Regions from separate parts of the Acinetobacter sp. KH_038 genome, predicted to be linked through region 1. Evidence: predicted binding sites of a transcription regulator. Region 1 holds the regulator's gene; the other holds the start of a gene.
The links. Region 1 encodes PhoB, which activates phosphate uptake and scavenging genes when phosphate is short. Its sites were predicted from a motif close to TGTCATNAANCTGTCATAA; they were not measured.
Positions count from the first base shown of each region.

Region 2: a site for PhoB is predicted at 7,369-7,387, ahead of AC3IT7_RS10710 (inorganic phosphate transporter). Genes of this name have one in related genera too.

Region 1 is NZ_CM174489.1:3,000,636-3,013,538, reverse strand. It holds gene guaA (glutamine-hydrolyzing GMP synthase) at 86-1,654, shown strand; gene AC3IT7_RS14305 (AAA family ATPase) at 1,836-4,289, opposite strand; gene AC3IT7_RS14300 (GGDEF domain-containing protein) at 4,363-5,583, opposite strand; gene AC3IT7_RS14295 (GGDEF domain-containing protein) at 5,747-7,096, opposite strand; gene AC3IT7_RS14290 (pirin family protein) at 7,608-8,555, shown strand; gene AC3IT7_RS14285 (glutathione S-transferase family protein) at 8,719-9,369, shown strand; gene phoR (phosphate regulon sensor histidine kinase PhoR) at 9,409-10,767, opposite strand; gene phoB (phosphate regulon transcriptional regulator PhoB) at 10,793-11,503, opposite strand; gene AC3IT7_RS14270 (TetR/AcrR family transcriptional regulator) at 11,753-12,430, opposite strand; gene AC3IT7_RS14265 (SDR family NAD(P)-dependent oxidoreductase) at 12,653-12,903, shown strand, end outside.
Region 2 is NZ_CM174489.1:2,259,989-2,272,891, forward strand. It holds gene AC3IT7_RS10685 (TonB-dependent receptor domain-containing protein) at 1-1,780, opposite strand, end outside; gene nfuA (Fe-S biogenesis protein NfuA) at 1,972-2,610, opposite strand; gene AC3IT7_RS10695 (rhomboid family intramembrane serine protease) at 2,770-3,387, shown strand; gene AC3IT7_RS10700 (hypothetical protein) at 3,608-5,149, shown strand; gene AC3IT7_RS10705 (hypothetical protein) at 5,413-5,622, opposite strand; gene AC3IT7_RS10710 (inorganic phosphate transporter) at 5,702-7,321, opposite strand; gene metH (methionine synthase) at 7,856-11,542, shown strand; gene AC3IT7_RS10720 (hypothetical protein) at 11,775-12,903, shown strand, end outside.

The DNA.
Region 1 (12,903 bases):
TCCTGTTTGGAATAGTGTGCGTAAACTCAAGAAAAATGCTAGAATGCGGCGCTTATCTTTCGTTTGCCTTTCATAGTTGTTCGTCATGACTACCAATACTCAAATTACTGAAGATCGTATCCTGATTCTGGATTTCGGTTCTCAATATAGTCAGCTTATCGCACGTCGCGTACGTGAAGCTGGCGTATATTCTGAAATGTATGCCTATGACATGTCTGAAGAAGACATTCGTGCATTTAATCCAAACGGTATCATCTTGTCTGGTGGACCTGAAAGTGTTCACCTTGAAGGCAGCCCACGTGCGCCGCAAGTGGTATTCGAACTGGGTGTGCCGGTATTGGGTATTTGTTATGGCCTGCAAACCATGTGCGAACAGCTTGGCGGTAAAGTCGAGCCAGGGACTGTGCATGAATTTGGCTATGCAGAAGTAGATATTGTAGTACGTGACAAGCTGATCGGTAATTTACAGGACCGTGAAAATCAGCTGCATGTCTGGATGAGCCACGGCGATAAAGTTGCCCGTATTCCAGAAGGCTTCCAGATCACTGCACAGACCCCAAGTTGCCCAATTGCAATGGTGTCTGATGAAACTCGCGGTTTCTATGGCATTCAGTTCCACCCTGAAGTAACCCATACTTCGAAAGGTGCAGAATTACTGTCTAACTTCGTTCATCAGATTTGTGGTTGTCGCGGTCTATGGACGCCTGAACACATTATTGATCTACGTGTAGAACAGCTGCGCCAGCAAATTGGTGATGAGAAAGTATTACTGGGTCTGTCAGGTGGTGTCGATTCATCTGTAGTTGCTGCGTTGTTGCACAAAGCCATTGGTGATCAGCTGACGTGTGTATTTGTAGACAATGGTCTGCTTCGTTTGAACGAAGGCGATCAGGTGATGCAAATGTTTGCCGACAACATGGGGATCCGTGTAATCCGTGCTGCTGCTGAAGAGCGTTTCCTGACTGCACTTGCAGGCGAAGTCGATCCTGAAGCAAAACGTAAAATTATTGGCCGTGAGTTTATTGCAGTCTTCGCTGAAGAAGCCCGTAAATTAGATGGCGTTAAGTTCCTGGCGCAAGGTACGATTTATCCAGACGTGATTGAATCTGCTGCAAGCAAACAGGGCAAGGCACATGTGATTAAATCGCACCATAATGTGGGCGGTTTACCAGCAGATCTGGCCTTTGAATTGGTTGAGCCATTACGTGACTTATTTAAAGATGAAGTACGTAAACTGGGTACCACTTTGGGCTTGCCGCACAGCATGATCTACCGTCATCCGTTCCCGGGTCCGGGTTTGGGCGTGCGTATTCTGGGTGAAGTGAAAAAAGAATATGCAGACATCTTGCGCCTTGCAGATGACATTTTCATGCAGGAACTACGTGCCAGCGGTTGGTATGACAAGACTGCTCAAGCATTTGCAGTATTCCAGCCAGTGAAATCTGTTGGTGTAGTGGGTGATGGTCGCCGTTATGCATGGGTGATTGCACTGCGTGCAGTAGAAACTGTGGACTTCATGACCGCGCGTTTTGCACATCTTCCTTATGATCTGGTAGACAAAATCTCTACCCGTATCATGAATGAGATTGCTGATGTTTCTCGTGTGGTGTATGACGTATCTTCTAAACCACCTGCAACGATTGAATGGGAGTAAAACTGGGCTTTCAAGCAGCGTTGCTGCTTGCCAGTTTTACGCCAAGAGCTATGCTCGCGGCAGTTTAGAATTTTAGATAGCACGACTGTCTGCCTAAATTACACCAAGAGCTATGCTCGCGGCAATTTGGGAAAAACCTAAACTTTCCAAATGAAAAAAAGAGCGCTTCGGCGCTCTTTTTTTATGCAGCTTCTGTTTGAAGAGAACTTAATGGGTCATTAGCTATATCTATATTGATGCTCTCTAATAAAGCGTTATATTGTTGTGTGTCTTCTTTAACCTTTTGAATAATTGCTTTAGCTACTCGATGCATTTCAGGTACATCCATCAGTGACATGCCTCGCTCTAAAACACCTGCACAATGAGAGTATTCATTATTTACTCTTCCAATAAATAAGCGATAAATTTCATCATTCCAAAAAGCTTTTAATCGTTCATCATCTTCTTGAAAAAAGGTAGGAAATTTATAAAATGAATAAATTTCAATAAATTTTCGTGCATTATTGCTAAAATTGTAAAAGAAAGAATGATTTTCATCACTTAAGATGTTTGTACTAGCACATGTGTGAATTTGGTTGAAAAGGTAGTTAAATTCAGTAGCGTATTCACTTAGGTAATTTGGCATTTTTGAAATAGTTGAGTTGTTTTCTGTTCTCTGAATCAAAAAATGAGAAATTTTCAAACTCGGTGTTGCACCATTATTATGGAAACTTTTGTCCAATCTTTTGAGATATTTCAAAAACTCTAAATTGTGCGTAGAGATAAATAATTGAGAGAACTTTTTTAATCCACAAATTTTTTCATTTATTAGGCTGTAAATAAAGAAAATATGATTACTATCTAAACTACAAATTGGGTCATCTATCCAAATAATGGGCTTCTTATCTTGGTCTAAATCATCTTGGATTCTAGCCAAAAAATAGCAAAAGGAAATTAAGCTACATTCACCTTCACTCAAATTGTGAGCTTTAGTTTTACTTCCATTTTTAATTCGTTGTATTTCAAATTTAATTTGCTTTCCATTGGTAGTATCAACTTCAATCGGTTCTAAACTTAAATCTGGATGTCCAAATTCATGATTTAGAAGCTTTTTAATGCGTTTACAAGCTTCACCTTCAGATTTTAATTTGGCTTCTTCAATTTCAATATCTGACAGAACTGTATCTTTTCGAGTTCTTAGCTTTGCTAGTTCAGTTTCTAAAGGTACTATAGCTTGCGATGCAAACTCTATATCAGAAGTTAACTGAGAGTAGTTGATAGTTTGTAAAAAGTTATAAATATGGTCTAAACGTAATGCTTTTTTTGCTTCCATTTGTTGAGATTTTAAGTCGCTATTTAATTGAATGCATTCATTTCTGATTTCAGAAACTTGTTCAAGAATAGCTTTAATATTATTTGAATAATCTATTGGGTATTCAGCTTCTAATTCAGTAAATAGTTGCCTGTTTTTTTGCTCGAGTAATTTTATAATTTGTTCGAGCGATACTTTTTGTAATTCTATAGTCGTGTGAAGATTCTCTTTTAACTCGGTTAAAGTAGTATGATGTTTTTGATAGTAATGATTTATATCAAAACTGATTTTAAAACTTTGGCTTTGTAAGAATTCTTTTATCTTTCCTATACCATCTGCAATACGGTTTTGAAGAAGTTGAGTTTCTTGATCAAAATGTTGTCTTAACTCTGTTTGTCTTTGTTCAGAAATTTTATTAGTACAAAAGGCGCAACTAGATCGATCCTTATGCAAGTGATGACCTTTCTGTACCCATGAATTAAGCTCACTGTCTTTGACTAATTCCTCAATTTTTTGAGAACCACCCACAACAGTTTTTAAAATTTGTGCGGTTGAATTTATGAGAGATGAGAAATTTAAAGTATAAGTTGTAAGCTCCGTAGGGGGAGGTAATTCGACTTGTCTTATTAGCGCTATCTTTTCTGTTTTTTGATCATAAGTTAAGGATTGAAAATTAGAATTTTGTACTTCAATGATTTCACTTTTGAGTTTTCCTACGTTGTAATTAATATCGCCAAAAATTGAGTGTTGATTCTTGATTGAATCAGGGTTGCGAGTTGCTTTATCTGATAATTTTTTGTCTAGGTCACTTAATTTTTCTTGATGATCGTTTTTAGCATTTTGAATCTCTTTATCTTTATTAAAAATATCAAGATATATCCCTGTTTTACTACTTTCTTCGCTTGAACCTAATTCATTTTTCAATTCTTGGATATGATTTAAAATCTGTCGGTTGTCGCCGCCCAAAGTGACTGAAAATGATTCAATATTTTCATCTTCGTTATGTATAAATTTTAAATTTTCTTTTACGAAATCAGAGTTGTAAACACGAATCGGAGATTCAAAATTTTGGATGGTGGAGTGAGTTATTTCACTATCATTTGAAAGTTTAATTTTGAAATTAGGATTATTATATTTACGCGGAAGTTCCCTTTTTTCAAGGCATCTAATTATTTTTGAAAGGCTCGTTTTTCCTGAATAGTTTCTTCCATACAAGATATTGATATCTTTAAAATCGTAGATTTCATTTTGCCCTTGTTTGTTTTGATAAGTTAAGTTGGTTTCCCAATCAAAATTTCTGAAAATTGAAAAATTATTAATTTTAGAAATACGTTTAATCTTCATGAATTTAGTTTTCCCTTTAAAAAATTTATCTTTATAAATATGCTGTTAGTAACTTTTATTTCTAATTATTATCTTAAGCCGGTTTAAGCTGCCAGTTTTGCACTTCTCTGGCTAAACTCTGCTCCATCTTTGCATCATAAGCCTCCACCCGATTCCGGCCATTGGCTTTGGCTTGATATAAGGCAATATCGGCTTGCTTAATCAGGGACAATAGATCCGTTTCGCCGCTTGTTAAAATCGCTGCGCCCACAGACACACTAAAGCTAAAACGATGTTGCTCCAGATCGACCACAATATTTGCGATTTTATGCCTTAAACGCTCTGCAATACTTAAGGCCTCATCCAGAGCAGTGTCTGGTAAAAATGCAATAAATTCCTCACCGCCGTAGCGCGCGACGATATCACTCTGCCGCATTTCATGGCGTGTGGTCTGTGCAATCAGTTGCAGTACCTGATCGCCAATATCATGTCCATAACGATCATTGATCTGTTTAAAATGATCAACATCAAATACCAGTAAACTTATCGGCACAGGCTGATCGGAATGCTGCTGTAGCAGTTGTTGTGCCAGATATTCAAAGCAGCGACGGTTATTCAGGCCAGTCAGAGAGTCGGTATGTGCCAGATTCTCAAAGGCCTGCCGGTTATATTCATTCAGGGTATGCTGCAAGAATACAATGCGTGATTTTAAAGTGGAGCTCCAGCTAATATAAAGACTAAAGGTCAATACCGGCATATAAATCAAGGAAAATAAAAACATCTGGTACAGGTCAGCTTGGGTATTGAAATATACGCCGATATAAATGATCAGGGTAATCAGGCCTGACGTGATCAATGATGGCCAGAACCGAATCTGCACACATAAATTGGCCAGTACAATAAAGACCAAAGCAGCATATTGATAGATGAGGGTATGGGCACTTTCGGACTGATTCAGATTAAAAAACCAGATTGCACTGGCACCAATAATCGAAGTGGGGAGCAATAAATCAAAGACTTTTAAATTCTGATAAACCCGATACATCCAGAGGGTAACTATAATAACCAGAAGGGTATAACTTAATTTGGTGAACAGCAATAAATGGAAAATATCACTCAATACCAGAATGTCGGCCAGGGTATAAGAAGCATAGGCCAGCTGTGCGAATAAATTGACCTGTAATAAATATTTTAAAGTCAGCTGCTTTTGATGGGCATGATAGGCCGTTTTTAACGGCGCGGGAATACGAACAAGCGGATCTTGAAGCGCATCCTGAATCAGGACGCGAGATTCTTTTTCATAATCATGCGGCATGCAGCCTTCCCAAATTAAAATTTACAGAAATAGATAAGCGAAAATTTATATACATTTGTATAAAAAATATTCTATTCTTTTGTCGCTTAAGTTTAAAGTAGAAAAGTTAATTTATTTTTTAAGCTTAAGTGGCTAGTTTAGATTCCATATCGGTTCTTCTGGCCTATAGCGCAGACCAGGATTGCTCGGCTTTATTTGTCGTGACCTGATCCTGCTGAGTTGCTGGCTTAAAGACACTCCAAGGCTGTGCTTTGGCAGGTTTGGATTTTTCCGGCATTTCAGGATGATAGACTTCAATCCGGTTTCGGCCTGATTTTTTTGCCCGGTATAAGGCGATATCGGCTTGCTTGATCAGGTCTTCCAGCGTTTGGGTATGTGACTCCAGTTCTGCTACACCAATCGAAATGGTGAACCGAATCGGATGGTTGGGTTTGGCATAAATGAATTGTTTCTGAATCGTACAACGAATGCGCTCTGCAATCACCAGACTGTCCTGCAGCTGGGTATCTTCCAGTAAGGCAATAAACTCTTCGCCGCCAAAACGTGCCAGTACATCACTATGCCGCATTTCTTTACGGGTTACCTCAGCAATCAGCTGTAGCACACGATCGCCGATATCGTGTCCATAATTGTCATTGATATTTTTAAAATGATCGACGTCAAACATCAGCAGGCAGGTACTGGCATGTTTGGGCCATTTATGAATCGAACGTTCAGCCATATCGACAAAATGGCGGCGATTATACAACTGGGTCAAATCATCGGTATGTGCCAGATTCTTTAAGGTTTGATAGTTCCACTCATCGAGTAGTGATCGCAGGAAAGAACGTCGTACATTCAGAATATTGTTCCAGTTAATATAGATGCTAAAAAACCAGAGTGGACTAAAAACCACAGTAAAGATAAAGGCTTGAGAGGCAGTCATTAACTGGGTCACCCCAATCGTGATAAACAGCGCAATCAGGATAGAACAGTACAGCGCTACTTTAAACTGGATCTGCACACATAGATTGGCAATCAAGATAAAGATTGCAGAGGCATAGATATAGGTAGCCACATGGGGACTGCTTGAAAGTAACAGCAGGCTAATCCAGCCCGCTGCAGCCAGGGTGGTGCCAATTGGCAAAATCCTGTCCAGAACCTGAATATTCTTATTTTTTTTGAACAGGTAATAGCAGCAAACCATGGCGCCGAGTACCAGCACCACACGCATCAGGCCGGAAATAAAAAACATGTCGGGAATAATCAGAATGTCGGCAAAGAAATACAGCAGAAAAGCAATTTGAGCCAGATAGTTAATTTGACGCAAGCTATGATGAGTATTGGTATAGACATAGTCATGGAAATATTGCTGAAACTGGCCAGGAATACGCGCCTGAGCATCAGTCAGCGCCTGTTCAATCAGCTGACGGTTCTGCAGGTCACACTCAGATAGTTTCAGTGATTTATCGGTCATCGAATTTTGAAAAGATATATTCGCTGCTGAATATATATTCTCATTTTTAGAAGACATGTCCATGGTCCGGTATTATTGTTCTAGGTGCCTATTATGCCGTGACTGGGTGAAAAATAACCTCCCTATAATTGGGTATCTGACATAAATTTAAACTTAAAACGTAACAAAATTTATGTTTGTTAAATGCAGAAAAGTTATTGAAATCACTAAAAAATAATTTTTAGCGGCTAAAATTTTCTAAATTAAATTATTCGTTTCACGTGAAACATGGGGTAATTAGACCAGTCTGGTTGAGGTCGGTTCGAGTTCATATCTGGCAGCCTATACTTAAGCATTTAGCTGTTTATTTTCAGGTTTTGGCACTGTGACATTTTAAATTGCATACGCGATGCAAGAGTATAGCGGTTCACTGCACGAGCGTTTTATACGTATCTAAATATTTCCAGAGATAGATTTTGTATGGAGACCCTGTACATTGTCCTGAAGAGAGACATCTTGCAGCAGTTAAAGGGAAGTATGTCTTAAATAAGCCAAAATCTGGAATAAAAATGCCGAGGTGAGCTCAGCCATGTCGAACAATAGTGATATTGAACTGTCCAATTCGGATGATTGTGAAAAGTATGTTAACCAGTTTATTCAGGAATTTCCTTTACGCCGTGCCGAAATCGGACAGGGTACGGTGATTAAACGTGCCTTGCCCAGCCGGCATAAACGTATGATTGGTGCCTGGTGTTTTCTGGATCACGCCGGTCCGGCCAGCTTTCCACAAGGTGATGGGCTGGATGTTGGGCCACATCCGCATATTGGTCTGCAGACCTTTACCTGGATGCTCAAAGGCACCATGATGCACAATGACAGTTTGGGAAATCAGCAGCTGATTCGGCCTAAACAGGTCAATCTGATGACCTCGGGCTATGGTATTTCACATACTGAGGTTTCACCGGAAAGTGAAACCCATATGCATGCGGCGCAGTTATGGATTGCCTTGCCGGATGACAAGATCAATATGGCGCCGGGTTTTGAGCATTATCCCGAATTGCCAGTGGTGCATGATCAGGGCATTGAGTTTACCGTACTGGTGGGCGAATATTTAAAAACAGCATCACCGGTTAGAGTGCATAGTGAACTGCTGGGCGTAGATCTGTATGCCGCTGAAAGTACAACTGCGCGCTTGCCCCTGAATCCGAAATTTGAATATGGTTTTATGGTGCTTGAAGGTACAGCCAGTATCAATGGACATGAGCTGACCGAAGATAATATGCTGATTCTGGAGCCGGGCTTGACGCAGGTCAATGCTGAAATTCATGCCGGAAGCCGGGTGTTATTAATTGGTGGAGAGCCATTTGAAAGTCCGATTTTACTGTGGTGGAATCTGGTCGGGCGGACTACCGAGGAACTTAAAATTGCACGGGAACAGTGGATCGAAGGGCATGAGCGTTTTGGTTCCATTCCTGCTTATGACGGGCCACGTTTAGAAGCTCCGGCATTTCCCGACCGGATGCGTGCCTCCAGATAAATGATCAAAATGACAGGGGTGGATGCAGCCCTGTCTGATTTGAACTAAAAATCGTGAATTTGCAATCGAGGGAACATATCATTACAGTCATCAAAACATGAACTAAATTTTGCTGCTTTTTGCTATGCTCAGTGAGCAAGAACAATAAAATCATGAGTCTAATATGCGTGTCTTACATCATCTCGAACAATCACGATCGTTTCGTATTCTCTGGGCCATGGAAGAATTAGGGCTGGATTACGAGGTTAAATATTATCAGCGCCAGCCTAATCTTTCTGCGCCTGCTGCCTTAAAACAGATTCATCCCTTGGGGAAGGCACCAATTCTGGTCGATCAGGAACAGGTACTGGCTGAATCTGCCGCGATTCTGGAATATTTACAGGAAAGCTATGATGAACAGCAGCAGTTTCGACCTCAGGATGCGACCAATAAGGCCCAGTACCGTTACTGGATGCATTATGCTGAAGGTTCGTTAATGCCGTTATTGGTGATGCAGCTGGTGATGACCACCGTGCCTAAACGTACACCCTTGCTGATTCGACCTGTGGCCAAGAAAATCTGTGAGGGAGTGAAAAAGCAGTTTGTACAGAGCCGCTTAAAAGATCATATCCAGTTTCTGGAAAGCTATTTGAGCGAGCATGATTATTTTGCCGGGCATTTCAGTTTTGCCGACATTCAGATGAGTTTTCCTTTGGAGGCCATGCAAAGTCGTACCGGTCAAAGTTATCCTGCGATTCAGGCCTACCTGAAACGGGTATCACAACGTGCTGCCTATGCGCGGGCCCTGGCGAAAGAGAAACAGATCGCATCCTGAATAAAAAAGCTGCCGATGGCAGCTTTTTTAATGGGAATATTAGTCTGGAAAACTGAGGCGTTCTTTGGGGAAAATTACCTTAAAAGTAGAGCCCTGGTTTTCTTTAGATTCGATTTCCAGATGTGCCTGATGCTGCATTAATACATGTTTCACAATCGCCAGTCCCAGACCGGTACCACCCGTACGCCGGCTACGGTCTGAATCAATGCGGTAAAACCGTTCGGTCAGACGTGGCAGATGTTTGGGGTCGATCCCGATGCCGTTATCCTGCACCACAAAATAGGCCGATTCGCCGTCATCATGCCAGCCCATGGTGATGGTGCCACCTTTGGGGGTGTATTTGATCGCATTGGTGATCAGGTTGCTAAAGGCACTGGCCAGTTCCATGTCGGAGCCAATTAGATCACAGTGGCTGTCAATATCCAGATTCAGGGTATGGCCATAATCAATATTATAGGCCTGTGCATCATCAAACAGCTGATTCATCAGACTCGGCATTTCAATGATCTGGTTTTTGGCAATATTCTTGTCATTTTCCAGACGTGACAGCAGCAGCAGGTCATTGACCAGGGCATTCATGCGTCGGGTCTGCGATTGCATCTGGTCAAAGGCGCGTTTCCAGCGTGGATTGATGTCTTCCTGATCGGTAAAGGTTTCAATATAGCCGCTAAGTACGGTCAAAGGCGTCCGTAATTCATGTGAAATATTGTCGACAAAATCTTTACGCATCTGTTCCAGATTATGCATCCGGGTCACATCATAAGCCACCAGTACCCGGCTTTCTCCGCCAAAACGGGTCATTTTGACCTGAACATAATGGTCTTCAAACAGTGAAGAACGCATTTTCAGGCCATCTGGGGATTCATCAATATGATGATAATATTCAATAAAACTTGGCTGGCGCAATAAGGTTAAAATATTACGGCGACGGTCATCACTGGAAATGCCGAGTAGCCGTTCGGCCGCCGGATTCCACCATTCAATCTGCTGGTTTTCATCAATCAGGACCACGGCTTCTTGCAAGGCCACCAGTGAAGACTGGGCACGATCGATCAGCTCGACCATTTCAGCCTGAACAATGCGTTCCTGACGCTGGGCGCGGTAGACATTGAATAACAGTGCGCCCCAAATGCCGCCAATATTCGGTGGAACATCATAAGGGCGATTGGAAATCCATTCATTGACCAGATATAAAGAACGCATCTGGGTGGCAAAGAAAGCCGCGAAGGCAATGACGATACAAATCCAGAAATACCCAATCCCGAAACCGATAAAGCCGGCAATGACCAGGAAAAAAGCCAGTAAGCGCAAATCCTGCTTAGCAAAATCCCATAAACTGCTGTAACGGATTCTCTTGTGTTCACGTGCCAGTTCGGGGACGGGGTAGGGTTCATACATAAAACAAAATTTACCTTAAAAGACCTTAACCTAAAGCTACGTCTGCACGGGTGGAAAAACGGTAACCGGTTCCGCGTACGGTCTGTACATAGCGGTTTGCCCCATAAGGTTCCAATACTTTGCGCAAACGGCGAATATGTACATCAATGGTCCGGTCTTCAATATAGACATTGCCGCCCCATACCTGATCCAGCAATTGCGCACGGGTATAAGCCCGTTCCGGATGAGTCATAAAGAACGCCAATAGACGGTATTCAGTTGGACCCATTTCCAGAATCTTATCACCAAAATTGACCCGCTGACTGACCGGATCCAGAATCAGACCATTGGCATCAATGGTTTTTTCACCGCTAAGTGCATTGGCACGGCGCAATACTGCTTTAATGCGTGAAACCAGTTCCCGGGTCGAGAAGGGCTTGGTCATGTAGTCATCGGCACCGGCATCCAGACCCTGGACCTTGTGGTCTTCTTCACCACGTGCGGTGAGCATGATCACCGGAATTTCTGACAGGCTTTCATCACGTTTCAGACGACGACATAGATCTACACCGCTGACACCACCCGGCATCATCCAGTCCAGTAAAATCAGTGCCGGACGCTGATCCACAATCATCTGATGCGCCTGCTTGGCATCTTCGGCCTGTAAGCACTGAAAACCGGCCATGTCCAGAGAGGTATGGATCATTTCCCGGATTGGAAGTTCGTCATCGACGATTAATATATAGTCATCTTTCACAACGCAATACCCTATTTCATGTAAACGGTGAACCGTTTTATATTTATGACAGGCTTATTACAAAGACTAATTATGACAGTATCATTGCAGAAAGGGAAAAACTGCTGAAATTCGCAAAGAATTGTGACAATTTTAACAAAGAAAATTTTTAAAAAACCATAAATTAATTTTACTTTTCTGCATCTCCGAGCTTAAAGCCGTGGCTGGCTAAAGCATGCAGGAAGTCTGTTTAAGCACTCGATTTAACAGCTATTTTTTCTCGGAAAATGACTCCAGTAAAGCCAGAAATACGATGCTACAGGAGGATAATACTTCCTCAAGTGACTGCTTGAAACCGCTCATCACCCAGCGAATTGCAATTTGGGTGACATAACCATTTAAACCGGTGGAAACCAGCGAAATTTCCTGCTCACTGCGATTTAACTGCGGCATCATTAACATGACAAAGGCATGAATCATGCGGTCAAAACGTGACATGGTTTCATGAATGGTGGCCTGATTATGCAGCTCCTGCACCAGCATGGCATCAATATAAATGATCCGGGCCATGCGCGGATTATCACGCAATGTGGTGAGCAGGGCAGTCAAACCGGCTTCAATCATCTTTTTCGGATCTGTGGAAGCCTGCATCATGGCCTGCATGACATTCTGTTGCAGTTCATCAATCAGCTTTAAAAAAATGGTCTGAAACAGATGCTCGCTTTTTTTGAACGATTCATAGAAATAACGTTCGGTCAGTTTGGCTTCATTGCAGATATCTTTGACTGTCACTGAAAAAAATCCATGACTGCCATAGGCTTCAATGCCGGCTTCGATCAGCTTTTCACGACGCGCCTGCTGCCGCTCAGCCATCGACAGGCCTTTAAACTGACGTTCCTTGCTCTTGGATGGTCGTGATTTTAGTGCTGCATCGCTTGAATCGGTCATAAGGCCTGGCTGCTCATCTGCATGAAGATTGTGAATATCTTAGCAATAAATCGCGCTTTGACCTATGCCGAAATTCAACAGTGAAATTTGGCCTCTAAGGACATGGGATAATTATTGACAATAGGTATTGTCAAAACTATATTGAGGAGCTGTGCTAGCTCCTGAAACAACAGAACAAGATCCTGCTGTCACGGAATGGCAGTTTTTACATAAGGAAATTCAATGAAAAATTTTAATAATAAAGTCGCTGCCATTACTGGCGCCGGTTCGGGTATTGGCCAGCAACTGGCAGTTTTGCTGGCAGAGCAAGGTTGTCATCTGGCGCTCAGTGATATTAATGAACAGGGACTGGCACAAACGCTTGAATTGCTCAAGGGCAGTGCTGTGCGGGTGACGGTGCAAAAAGTCAATGTGGCTGAACTGGAACAGGTTCGCAGTTGGGCAGCTCAGGTCGAACAGGATCATGGCAGTGT
Region 2 (12,903 bases), 740 kb from region 1:
GACCCGATTTTTGCTCGCTGTCGGTATAGGTATAAGAATGGCGGTACTTCACATCATCTCTAACTTGATAGTCTGTGGTGATTTCTAGTCCCTGAATTTCAGCCTCATCTACATTGTAGTTGTAGGTATAGCCATTAGCATTGAAAGGAAGTTCCGGATTATCAATATAGAATTGACTGCCATCTTCCTGACTGCCTGCCACTCGAGAAGATCTGGTAATTTTGTCTTTGAAGTCAGTTTTAAAGAACATCAGGCTTCCAAGTAAACCCAAATCCGGATTTTGATAAGCAATTCCGGTTTCATAGGTTAAACTTTTTTCAGGCTCCAAATCCGGATTTGGCAAAATTGCACCGCCCATTGAGTTAAGCATATACTCCGGAGAAGAATTTCTTAAGCTTGGGGCTTTATAACCCGAGATCACCCCACCTTTGACAATCAAGCTATCTGTTGCGTTATAAACCGCATAAGCTTTGGGACTAAAGTTACTCCCGAAGAATTCGTTTTCGTCATAGCGTCCACTAAAAGTTAAAGCCAGATCATCAGTTGCATTCCAGGTATCTTCAGCAAATAGAGCCCATTGGTATCTATCCATTTTGGTCACCTTGCCTGCCATCGCCTTCTGCTGATTGGTGGTGCCATCTTCCAGATTTTCCTGTTTAAAGTTTGCACCGACCGTCAAGGAATGCTGATCAAAAAAATAGGTGCCTTGAGAGTTTGCAGTCAATGTTTCAAAAAGTATGCCACCCGGATTGGTCACACTGCTTCCATCTTCAAGAGTTACTGTTCTGCCGGTAATGGAATTATTTTTATCTTTATCGTATTGCACATAGGAATTAACAACAAATTGATCATATTTGCCTTCATGACTTAAATTGTAGTTATTTTTTTCAAGTTCAGAATAACTTCTATTACTGGTCGGCAACATGCTTCGTCCCGGTGTATGCGTTCTTTCTTGTTGTGTGGTTGAATATTCAGCCGTAATGGTATTGTTTTCATCAGGCGTGAAGACAAACTTTCCGCTCAGATTTTTTTTATTAAACTCCGGATCACTTTCAGCCGATTCTGTATTGTTCTTTTGAAAACTGCTCTCTTCGATGTTTTGAAATCCTGCATTTAATTGCAAAGACAAGAGCTTATCAATCAAGGGTGTATTGATATACAGACTGGTATTGGTTGCATCATTATTTACTTTGTTTGATTTATCCGCTTTTATATATTCTGTACGGACACTTGCTGTCATCTGATCTTGGTGTTTTTTGGTAATGATATTAATTACCCCGCCCATTGCATCTGAACCATATAAAGATGAAGATGGTCCACGAATAACTTCGATTCGCTCAATGGCTTCAACAGGTGGTAAGAAATTAATAGAGGCACCCTGCACGCCCCCATTTGTAGTCAATAAACTGCCATCATTCATGGGTTTGCCGTCAATCAAAAACAGTGTGTATGCTGAACCCATACCACGGATCGAAACTGTCTGGTTAGTACCGCCCCCCTGCACAAAAACACCTGGCACATTTTTTAAAGCATCCGTCACATCACTATAAGATTTTTTTTCTAACTCTTCCGCAGTAATTACAGAAATAGTTGCAGCTGCATCCGCAATATTTTGTTCATATCCCCCTGCTGTAGTAACTACAATCGATTTTAATTTTGTTGATGCTGCCTGCTGTACTGCTTCATTTTCCAACGCAATATTTTCTTCCGCCTGCACATTTACAGCGATTGCTGAAACTACAGCAAATGCCAAAGTTGTTTTTAAGAATGGCTTATTCATACCTTGCGCGCCCTAATATTTATGAAGAGATCATGTTTATTCGGTTGCAAAGTGTAACAGCTTCTCCATTGAATGCAATTACTATTGATAATTATTATCATTAACATTCACTAAATTTTAAGCCGGATATAAAAAAACCTCGAAAGTTCGAGGTTTTTTGAAATGTGCTAAATAACCTGTTATAGGACAGCTTATTTCATGTACGCACCTTCAGATTGGCTATGATCTGTTTCATCAACTACATGCATCAATTCAGGAACATGCTGTTTTAATGTGGTTTCAACACCTTGTTTCAAAGTGATGTCAATCGCTGAACAGCCCTGGCAACCACCACCAAATTTAAGTACTGCGGTTAAACCTTTTTCAGGGTCTTCTTTGACTTCAACCAATGCACAGTTACCACCGTGTCCTGCCAGGCCTGGATTAATTTCAGACTGCAATACATAGGTAATACGCTCTTCTACCGATGCATCTGGCCCCACACGTGGCACTTTAGAGTTCGGCGCACGGAATGTCAGCTGACCACCAAAACGGTCTTTGTTGTAGTCAATCACTGCATCCAGTAAATATGGAATTGACGGCGCATCGATATAGGCAGGGAATTCAGGATATTCCTGCTTATAATCTGTCGGTACAACTTCATCAGGTGCACTATAGGCCATGCAACATTCAGCACGAGGAGTACCCGGATGCTCTACAAAAACACGCACACCAATACCCGGAGTGTTCTGTTTATCCAATAGATCCTTTAAATACTCTTGTGCTGTTGGTGTAATCAATAAGTTGGGAATTTCACCAACAACTGGAGTGCTGCTGTTCTCAGTCGACATAACAATAATTTCCTCAAGCTCAAGTGGCCATTTTAACTGAAGATGCGGGGTAATTTTTAAAAATCAACTAAAATTGTCGGATTTATTATAAAAGTACAACTTTAGTTTGCTTTTAATGGCATCATAATTGGCAAATAGGCACCATTAGAATTACTTTATATGCTTGATTTACCTTTTAATCACACCGTTACCATTGTTCTGATCACCTGTATTGTGTCCTTTATTGCCTTTTCTAAAGAGACGGTGATGAATCGTCTGATTTTCTGGCCACCGGCAATGCAGCGTGGACAATATGACCGCTTTATTACCCATGGTTTTATTCATGCTGATGGCACCCATCTGCTGTTCAACATGATCACTCTGTTCTTTTTTGGCAGTGTGATCGAAAGCTTTTATCGGCAGTATTTATATGATCTGGGTTTCATTCTGTTCTATTTGGGCGGTCTGATTGCAGCAATTATTCCGAGTTATCTGACCCATAAAGATAACCCGCGCTGGGCCAGTCTCGGTGCTTCCGGAGCCGTCTCTGCAGTGCTGTTTGCCTACATTCTGTTTGAGCCGTGGAAGCTGATTTTTGTATTCTTTATTCCGGTTCCTGCAATTATTTTCGCTGTACTATACGTGGCTTATAGCATCTGGTCAGGCAAAAAAGGCAATAGCAATATTAATCACAGTGCACATCTGTGGGGTGCAGCCTATGGGGTCATCATGACCATTATTCTGGAACCGCGCCTGCTTCCACATTTCCTGAATAAACTGATGCAGGTTCCGTTTTAATCAGGGCGATTGTATCCTGAGTAAATCAGGCTCAATATGAATTGAGCCTGATAGTGCCGTGTAAAATCCCAGAAGAGAGCTTCCGCTCTCTGATTCGTTTGAAACATCTCGTAATATATTTAAAAGCCATGATGGTACTTATTGCCAATCTTGGAGCGAATTTTGCAGCGATAATGTATACATCTGTATATTAATTACTGTCCTTTACGAGATATTTTGCATGTCCACTTTGCCAGACGGTCTTCAATTTCCTCTTCAATCGAATCAACAAAAACCAAGTAGCTCGAAAACAGGACGCGCGATCATCGCAGCCGCACTGGCCAATGTCGATGAACACAGTGCTGCACAGGCCAAATCAGAAAAAAACTGGCGCAAACAATATACCGTACATTTCAAGCAACTGGTGCAACAGGGTTTAAGCTCTCCTGAAGCCAGCCTGAAAATTGCCGAAGATGGTCTGGCACAGGCGCATCAGAGCTTTGAATTTTACCGTGATGGCCAGAAACATTTACTCAAAGATGCCTTCAGCTTGCCCGCCGATCAATTACATACATTTAAATTGACAGGAAGCAGTCAGGCAGCACCAGAATGGTATGTACCCTATCAAGGCCAGAAATTGCAAGGCGAAGCCTTATTGGCACAGATTAAACGCTGGGAAGCCCAAGGCATTGTGGAAAGCAGCCATGCCAATGCGTTACGTGAATGTGTGGCGCATCCAGAATGGTTTGACTTGTCAGATCGTACCACTGTGCTGTTTGGTGCAGCTTCTGAAGCCGGCCCTCTGACCTGGCTGGCCAAATGGAAAGCCAACATTGTGGCGATTGACCTGCCAAACACCCGGGTGTGGGGCAAGATTGTCGATACCGTGAGTCAAGGCAACGCCACGCTATATGCACCTTGTACTGAAGACTTGCCTGCCGAGACTTCACTTGACACTTTAAAAGAAAAATTAGGCGCAAATTTGCTTACCCAGATTCCTGAAATTGCCAAATGGCTATTACAGTTTGAACAGGATCTGGATCTGGCTGCAATTGCTTATCTGGATGGCGAGAAGCATGTCCGGGTTTCGATGGCGATGGATGCCATCATGCAGTATGTCAGTCAGCAAAAAGCCAATACCAGCCTGATGTATATGTGTACCCCGACCGATGTCTATGCGGTTCCAAGTGAGGTAATTGAAGCATCAAAGGTAAAATATGTAGAGCGCTCTAAAGCCCAGACGCTAATTTCCAAAGGTATTTCAACTGTAAGTCGCAAACACTTTTTCCAGAAAAATACACATGAACTGATTCAGTCTGGCGATCAGTGTTATGGCATCTGTGATTGTCTGGTGGTCGAACAAGGTCCGAACTATGCGCTGGCAAAACGCATTCAGCAATGGCGTGCCACCTTGGCTCGTGCTCAAGGTCAACGTGTCAGTATCAATATTGCCCCATCCACCACCACCTATTCAGTCACCAAAAATCCATTGTTAAAAGCAGCTTTTAACGGCGCCAGCCTGTTTGATGTCGAAGCATTTGCACCTGAAACCACCAATGCGATTATGGCTGCACTCTGGATTCATGACCTGCGCAATCCTGAATCGGTGGCCAATCCTGAAGTGAAGCTGAATCATCCACTTGAATTGATGATGCATGGTGCCAATCATGGCGGTTTGTGGCGCGTGGCCTATCTGGCACGCACTGCACTGCCTTTTGCTGCGCTATATGGTTTTGCGACGGATAAGCTGCCGAAAGGATTATTGGCTAAGTTGAAGAAGTAATTTTTTCAATATTGTCCCCTTTCCTTCCCGGTTTTTAACGCATTACACGGGTATTGGTGAGAAAAAGTATTTTTAGCTTTCTCTCACCCCAGCCCTCTGCCTGAGAGAGGGAGTATCCATTCAATAGCTAATCAATTCTAAGCTTATAAATATTCAAGCATGCAACCTTGATCCCCGCTCTCCTGAGCAAGTTTTAAAGCAGCGCTTTTAAAACCGAAGCGTAAATGAGGGTCAGCGAGAGCTTAATTTAAGCTTTCAAATTCTTATGATTGAGCTTGGTAAAGATTTAAGTTGATCTGTTTTATAGCTTCTTTTTTCTTTACTTTTGCAAGATGAGCAGCACGGCTGCGCAAGGTAAAAAAATCTTTTGTTAAGCTGATGATATATCCTGCGTAATTTTTTAAGCATTGCTTTAAAAAATTACGCAAGACAGCCTGACGGCGACATCCCTGTTGCCTTAATCGTGACTTCACTCTCTTTTGAACATATCTAAATTTTAAATAAACTATAAAAAAAGCTGCTCTAGAGCAGCTTTTTTTATGTCTAAATAACTTAGAACACTTTTAACAGTACCCAGTACAAACCGCCTGACAGACAGATGGTCGCTGGCAGTGTAAACACCCAAGCCGACAGAATTGTTTTGACCATCTGGAAGTTCAGACCGGATTTATTTGCCACCATGGTACCTGCAACCGCAGAGTTCAATACATGAGTGGTTGAAACCGGCATACCAAAACCATCTGCCGCAGCAATAGTCGACATCGCCACAAGCTCGGCAGACATCCCCTGACCATAAGTCATATGCTGCTTCCCAATACGCTCACCGACTGTCACCACAATACGCTTCCAGCCCACCATGGTACCCAGACCCAGCGCCAAGGCAACGGCCACTTTTACCCAGGTCGGAATGTATTGCAAGAACGAATCCAGACTGTCACGGTAGTTATCTACCGTCTTTTCCTGTTCAGCCGTCATTGCAGGCAGAGCATCTGCCTTGTCCAAACGTTTGAATGCTGTGGTGCTTAAATACATGTCATTACGGAATTCTGAAACTTCCGCTTCCGGAACATCCTTAATACTGTTGTAGCTGCCAACTTTCTCACCGAGGTGATCGGTCAGGCTTGCCAATGCAGGCACTACTTCAGGGGTGATTTCTTTGGTTTGAATGTATTCAGTAATAATCTGACGCGCTTTTGCATCTTCAATATCGCTATGGTTTGGATAAATCACATCGGCGGTTTGCGCAGACAACTGACCGAAAGTCTGAATATGTTGAGTATCTAAATTTTTATTGAGTGAGTACGCCAGTGGTACGCAACCAATCAGAATCAGCATGATCAAGCCCATACCTTTCTGACCATCATTCGAACCGTGTGCAAAACTTACACCGGTACAGGTAAAAATCAAAATGGCACGGATTAAAGGTGGTGGCGGCTTATTGCCTTCAGGTGGCTGAAACAGTTCCAGCTGTTTTCTGAAGACTTTTTTCACCAGCAAGAACAGTACCGCTGCAAATGCAAAACCGATTAAAGGCGAAAATAATAGCGCCTTACCGACTTTCATCACCTGCTCCATGTCTATACCCGATGCACCACTACTCGCGTGCAGGATATAGTTCATGATCCCCACACCCAGAATCGAACCGATCAGGGTATGTGAGCTGGATGCCGGAATCCCCAGGAACCAGGTTCCCAGATTCCAGACAATAGCTGCAATCAGCATGGCAAATACCATGGCAAAACCGGCACCCGAACCGACGTTCATAATCAGTTCGACAGGTAATAATGCAATAATGCCGTAAGCTACCGCACCACTGGCCACCATGACCCCAAGGAAATTACAGAAGCCGGCCCACATCACGGCGACGGGAGCAGAAAGTGCATTGGTATAAATCACGGTTGCGACAGCATTGGCCGTATCGTGGAAGCCATTGACGAATTCAAAGCCCAAAGCAATAAATAATGCCGTTGCTAACAAGATCACTGAGTACAGGCTCAAGGCCGGTACATGTGCTAAATCTGCAGACAATTGAAAGCCGATATAAATCAGCGTGGTGATAATAAGAGTCAGGAACACCGGCATAAAGAATTTCGGTGTTGGCACATGAACATTGGTCGACTTTTGCGAAGCCGACTCGTGTGCTGAATCTACGGGAGTTTGATTAGGATTCATGCAAGCAGGAATAGAGGATTCAAGAATTCCCCTATTGTTCAGTTAAATTGTGACAATTATATGACAATCTGCCGTCATATGAAGCAATTATTTCGATTTTGTTGCTGCTATTCGTCCTGTTTAATTCCAAGTAAAATACTTATGTTTGATTCGACAAATCATTAACTTAAGATAAAATTCCAGCTTTTTAAAAATCAGAAACACTGAGGATTTCCGTGTTCAAAGCCTCGAGCTTCCGCCAATCATTAAAATGACCAAAATGTTCATGCCCATAGCATAATGACTGAATATGACAATTTCATGAATAAAAGCATCAGCTTAATTTTCAAAACTAGCTTCTTGCCGATCTTGGCCCAATCCCGTTTTCTAGCCCTATGCTTTGGGTACAGAACAGACAAAACCTGTCCTGTTCTCCATGACTTATCAAATTTTCATATCATGCTTATCCATCATTCTGAGAAAGGTCCAGCAGAATTCAAGCATTAATTCTGCTAATATAGCCGATGTTTTTTGATTTCTACTGAGAAAGTCTGAATGTCGACACTTGCCACCTTAAAAGAACTTCTTGCCAAGAAAATTTTAATTATCGATGGTGCGATGGGTACCATGATCCAGCGCCATAAACTGGAAGAAGCCGATTACCGTGGCGAGCGTTTTGCAGATTGGGCACATGACCTGAAAGGCAATAACGATTTACTGGTTCTGACCCAACCACAAATCATCCAGGGCATTCATGAGGCCTATCTGGAAGCCGGTGCGGACATTATTGAAACCAATACCTTTAACGGTACCCGTGTTTCCATGTCTGACTATCATATGGAAGATCTGGTTCCAGAGATTAACCGTGAAGCTGCGCGTCTGGCCAAAGAAGCTTGTGCCAAATATTCAACGCCAGAAAAACCACGTTTTGTGGCCGGTGTGATCGGGCCAACATCGCGTACCACCTCTATTTCACCCAATGTAAATGATCCTGCCTTCCGTAACATCACCTTTGATGCTTTAAAAGTTGACTATATCGAATCAACCAAAGCGCTGATTGAAGGCGGCGTAGATATCATCCTGATTGAAACTGTGTTTGACACTTTAAATGCCAAAGCTGCGATCTTTGCTGTCAAGGAAGTGTTTAAAGAAATTGGTTATGAACTGCCAATCATGATTTCAGGCACTATTACCGATGCCTCAGGTCGTACACTCACAGGTCAGACTGCAGAAGCATTCTGGAACTCCATGCGTCATGCCGAGCCAATTTCAATTGGTTTTAACTGTGCGCTGGGTGCAGATGCAATGCGTCCACATGTCAAAACTGTGTCTGACGTTGCCGATACTTTTGTGTCAGCGCATCCAAATGCAGGCTTACCGAATGCCTTCGGTGGTTATGATGAAACCCCGGAAGAAACTGCGGTATTTATCAAAGAATTTGCCGAAAGCGGTTTGATCAACATCACTGGCGGATGCTGTGGTACCACGCCGGATCATATCCGTGCAATTGCCCAGGCGGTTGAAGGCATTACCCCACGTCAAATTCCAGAGATTGAGCCAGCATGTCGCTTAAGTGGTTTAGAACCATTTAACATTACCAAAGATTCATTGTTTGTAAACGTCGGCGAGCGTACCAACGTCACAGGTTCAAAAAAATTCCTGCGTCTGATTAAAGAAGAAAACTTTGCCGAAGCCTTAGATGTGGCCCGTCAACAGGTTGAAGCCGGTGCGCAAGTGATTGACATCAACATGGACGAAGGCATGCTCGATTCACAAGGTGCAATGGTGCACTTCCTGAATCTGGTTGCATCTGAACCTGATATCTCACGTGTGCCAATCATGATTGACTCATCTAAATGGGAAATCATTGAAGCCGGTTTGAAATGCGTACAAGGTAAAGCCGTTGTTAACTCGATTTCCTTGAAAGAAGGTTATGACGAATTCGTTGAACGTGCCCGCCTGTGCCGTCAGTACGGTGCAGCTGTGATCGTGATGGCGTTTGATGAAAAAGGTCAGGCCGATACCGCTGAACGCAAAAAAGAAATCTGTAAGCGTTCATATGATGTATTAGTCAATGAAGTTGGCTTCCCTGCTGAAGATATTATTTTTGACCCGAACGTCTTTGCAATTGCAACGGGGATTGAAGAACACAACAACTATGGTGTGGACTTTATTGAAGCAACAGGCTGGATCAAACAAAACTTACCGCATGCCATGATTTCAGGTGGTGTATCCAACGTTTCATTCTCCTTCCGTGGCAATGAGCCTGTACGTGAAGCGATTCACTCTGTGTTCTTGTACCATGCCATTCAACAAGGTATGACCATGGGGATTGTCAATGCCGGTCAGATGGCAATTTACGATGATATTGATGCCGATTTAAAAGCTGCGGTTGAAGATGTCGTGCTGAACCAGAACCAGGGTGAAAGCGGTCAAGAAGCCACTGAAAAACTGCTTGAGATTGCAGAAAAATATCGCGGGCAAGCTGGTGCGCAAAAAGCTGAAGAAAACCTTGAATGGCGTAATGAAAGTGTTGAAAAACGTCTTGAGTATGCGCTGGTTAAAGGTATCACCACCTATATCGACCAAGATACTGAAGAGGCGCGTTTACAGTCAAAACGTCCGCTGGATGTGATCGAAGGCCCATTGATGGCAGGCATGAACGTGGTGGGTGACCTGTTTGGCGCCGGTAAAATGTTCTTACCGCAAGTGGTCAAATCTGCCCGTGTGATGAAACAGGCAGTAGCGTGGTTAAACCCGTACATCGAAGCGGAAAAAACAGTCGGTCAAGCAAAAGGTAAAATTTTGATGGCAACTGTAAAAGGTGATGTACACGATATTGGTAAAAATATTGTTGGCGTAGTACTGGGCTGTAATGGTTATGACATCATTGATCTGGGAGTAATGGTGCCTTGTGAAAAAATCTTGCAAACCGCGATTGACGAAAAAGTCGATATCATTGGTTTATCAGGTTTGATCACACCGTCTTTGGATGAAATGGTCTTTGTTGCACAAGAAATGCAGCGTAAAGGCTTTAACATTCCGTTGATGATTGGTGGTGCAACCACCTCTAAAGCACATACTGCAGTTAAGATTGCGCCTAAATATCAAAATGATGGTGTGTTCTATACCGCAGATGCATCACGTGCAGTCGGTGTCGTCACGCAGTTACTCTCTGCCGAGATGAAGCCAAAGATGGCAGCAGAATATATTGAAGATTACGACAAAATCCGTACTCGTTTAGCCAACAAACAGCCAAAAGCAGCCAAGTTGTCTTATGCTGAATCGGTAGAAAATAACTTCAAAATTGATTTCGCGAAGGATGCCCCTGTTAAGCCAAACTTTATTGGTTCAGAAACCTTCACCAACTATCCTTTAGAAACCTTGGTGAAATACTTTGACTGGACACCATTCTTTATTTCTTGGAGTTTGGCAGGCAAATTCCCGAAAATTCTGGAAGATGAAGTGGTGGGTGAAGCAGCACGTGACCTGTATGAACAGGCACAAGCCATGCTCAAAGATATTATCGAGAATAAACGCTTTGATGCCCGCGCAACATTCAAGATCTATCCTGCCAACCGTGTGGCAGCAGATACAGTTGCTGTAGCAGATGAAAATGGCAACGTAACGCATACTTTTGAGCATCTTCGTCAGCAGTCTGACAAGGTGACAGGCAAAGCCAACTATTCTTTGGCAGACTTTATTGCACAGAAAGATGTGGCTCAGGATTATTTGGGTGGCTTTACGGTTTCGATTTTCGGTGCGGAAGAACTTTCTCAAGAATATAAAGCCAAAGGCGACGATTACAGCGCGATTATGGTTCAGGCTTTGGGTGACCGTTTTGCCGAGGCCTTTGCCGAGCATTTACATGAGCGTATTCGTAGAGAGTTCTGGGGTTACCAAGCAGATGAACAATTGTCGAATGAAGAATTGATCAAAGAGAAGTATGTCGGGATCCGTCCTGCACCGGGCTACCCTGCTTGTCCTGAGCATTCTGAAAAAGCGTCATTGTTTGACTGGTTAGGTTCGACCGATAAGATTGGTACGTACCTGACTTCGAGCTTTGCGATGTGGCCACCTTCATCTGTCAGCGGTTTCTATTATGCACACCCTGAAACTGAATACTTTAACGTGGGTAAAATCTCTGGCGACCAGCTGGAAGATTATGCGAAGCGTAAGGGTTGGACCTTGGATGAGGCAAAACGTTGGTTAGCACCGAATCTGGATGATTCGATTGTTTAATTGATTCTTTGAATCCACCCTAACCCTCCTTTATTAAAGGAGGGAACTAAAAATCCCCTCGAGTGAGGGGGTTTTTTATTTCTAATCTTTGAATCCCCCTTTAAAAAAGAGGGACTTTCGCCTATCAAATTGATTACCTGACAGCTCCTCCCTTTTTTAAAGGGAGGTTGGGAGGGATTAAATAACTATAAAAATTAAGTTATGATTAGTTATTAAAATTAAAAAGTCTACTATGGATCAATTTAACACAAGAGAAATAGCATCTATAACTTGGGGAACTATATTTATAATAGTTTTAGTACTCTACTCTGTAAAAAATCCTCAGCTCAGAAACTCTCTTATAGCTGTGATCAAGGCTTTTTTTCAAATAAAAATCATAACTTCTATTTTATTAATTACTACGTATTTATTGATAGTTGTATTTATTTTATATCAAATAAAAATTTGGGATTTTAGCCAACTTAAAAACACATTTTTTTGGTATGTTTTTTTTGCCATCGGCACAATGTTTAGCTTAAATACCATCAAAGAAAATTCGAAAGATTTCTTTATTGACACTATAAAATCTTCAATAAACTTAAGTGTTTTTCTTCAATTTATTACCAACTTTTACACATTCAACTTTATCATAGAGCTGATTATAGTTTTTCCCATTATTAGCATTCTAGCTCTCTTTAGTACTGTTGCTCAGCATAATCCAAAACACATTAAAGTTAAAAAACTTTGTGATTACTTATTAACATTTATTTTTTTATTTTTTTTGATTCATTTTTTAATTCAGATTTATAGAGACTTCACAAATTTTGCAAAATATCAAACATTACAAGATTTCTTTATACCTATTATTCTAACAACCCTTTACTTACCTTTTTTTTGGTTTTTCCTCCTATATATAAAATATGAGGAGATATTCGTACGACTTCATTTTTTTATTGATAGTAAAAAACTTATCGCTCTTACAAAGTTTTTAGTCATCATTAACTTTCGGACTCAAAAAAATTTGATAGATGAGTGGTTTCATCACATAAAAATCCACAAGATTGAAAATTATAAACAGCTTCTTAAGTCATTTTCTCTCATAAAAGATAGAAATTTAAAAAAAAGAAAATTAATTGATACTCCATTAAAAAATGGTTGGAATGTATACAAAGCTGAAAATTATCTAAGTGACTGCAAACTTCACGTTAAGTATAAAGATGTTGGCGATGAAATTTGGTTCGGATCTAAGCTGATTAAATTAGATGATGATTTTAATCCTTCTACATTAACCTACTATATTCAAGGCAATGAAGATACTGTGGAGCTATTAAAAATTAAACTATTTCTCTATGACCTTAATCTTATTCCACAGTACTTAAGTA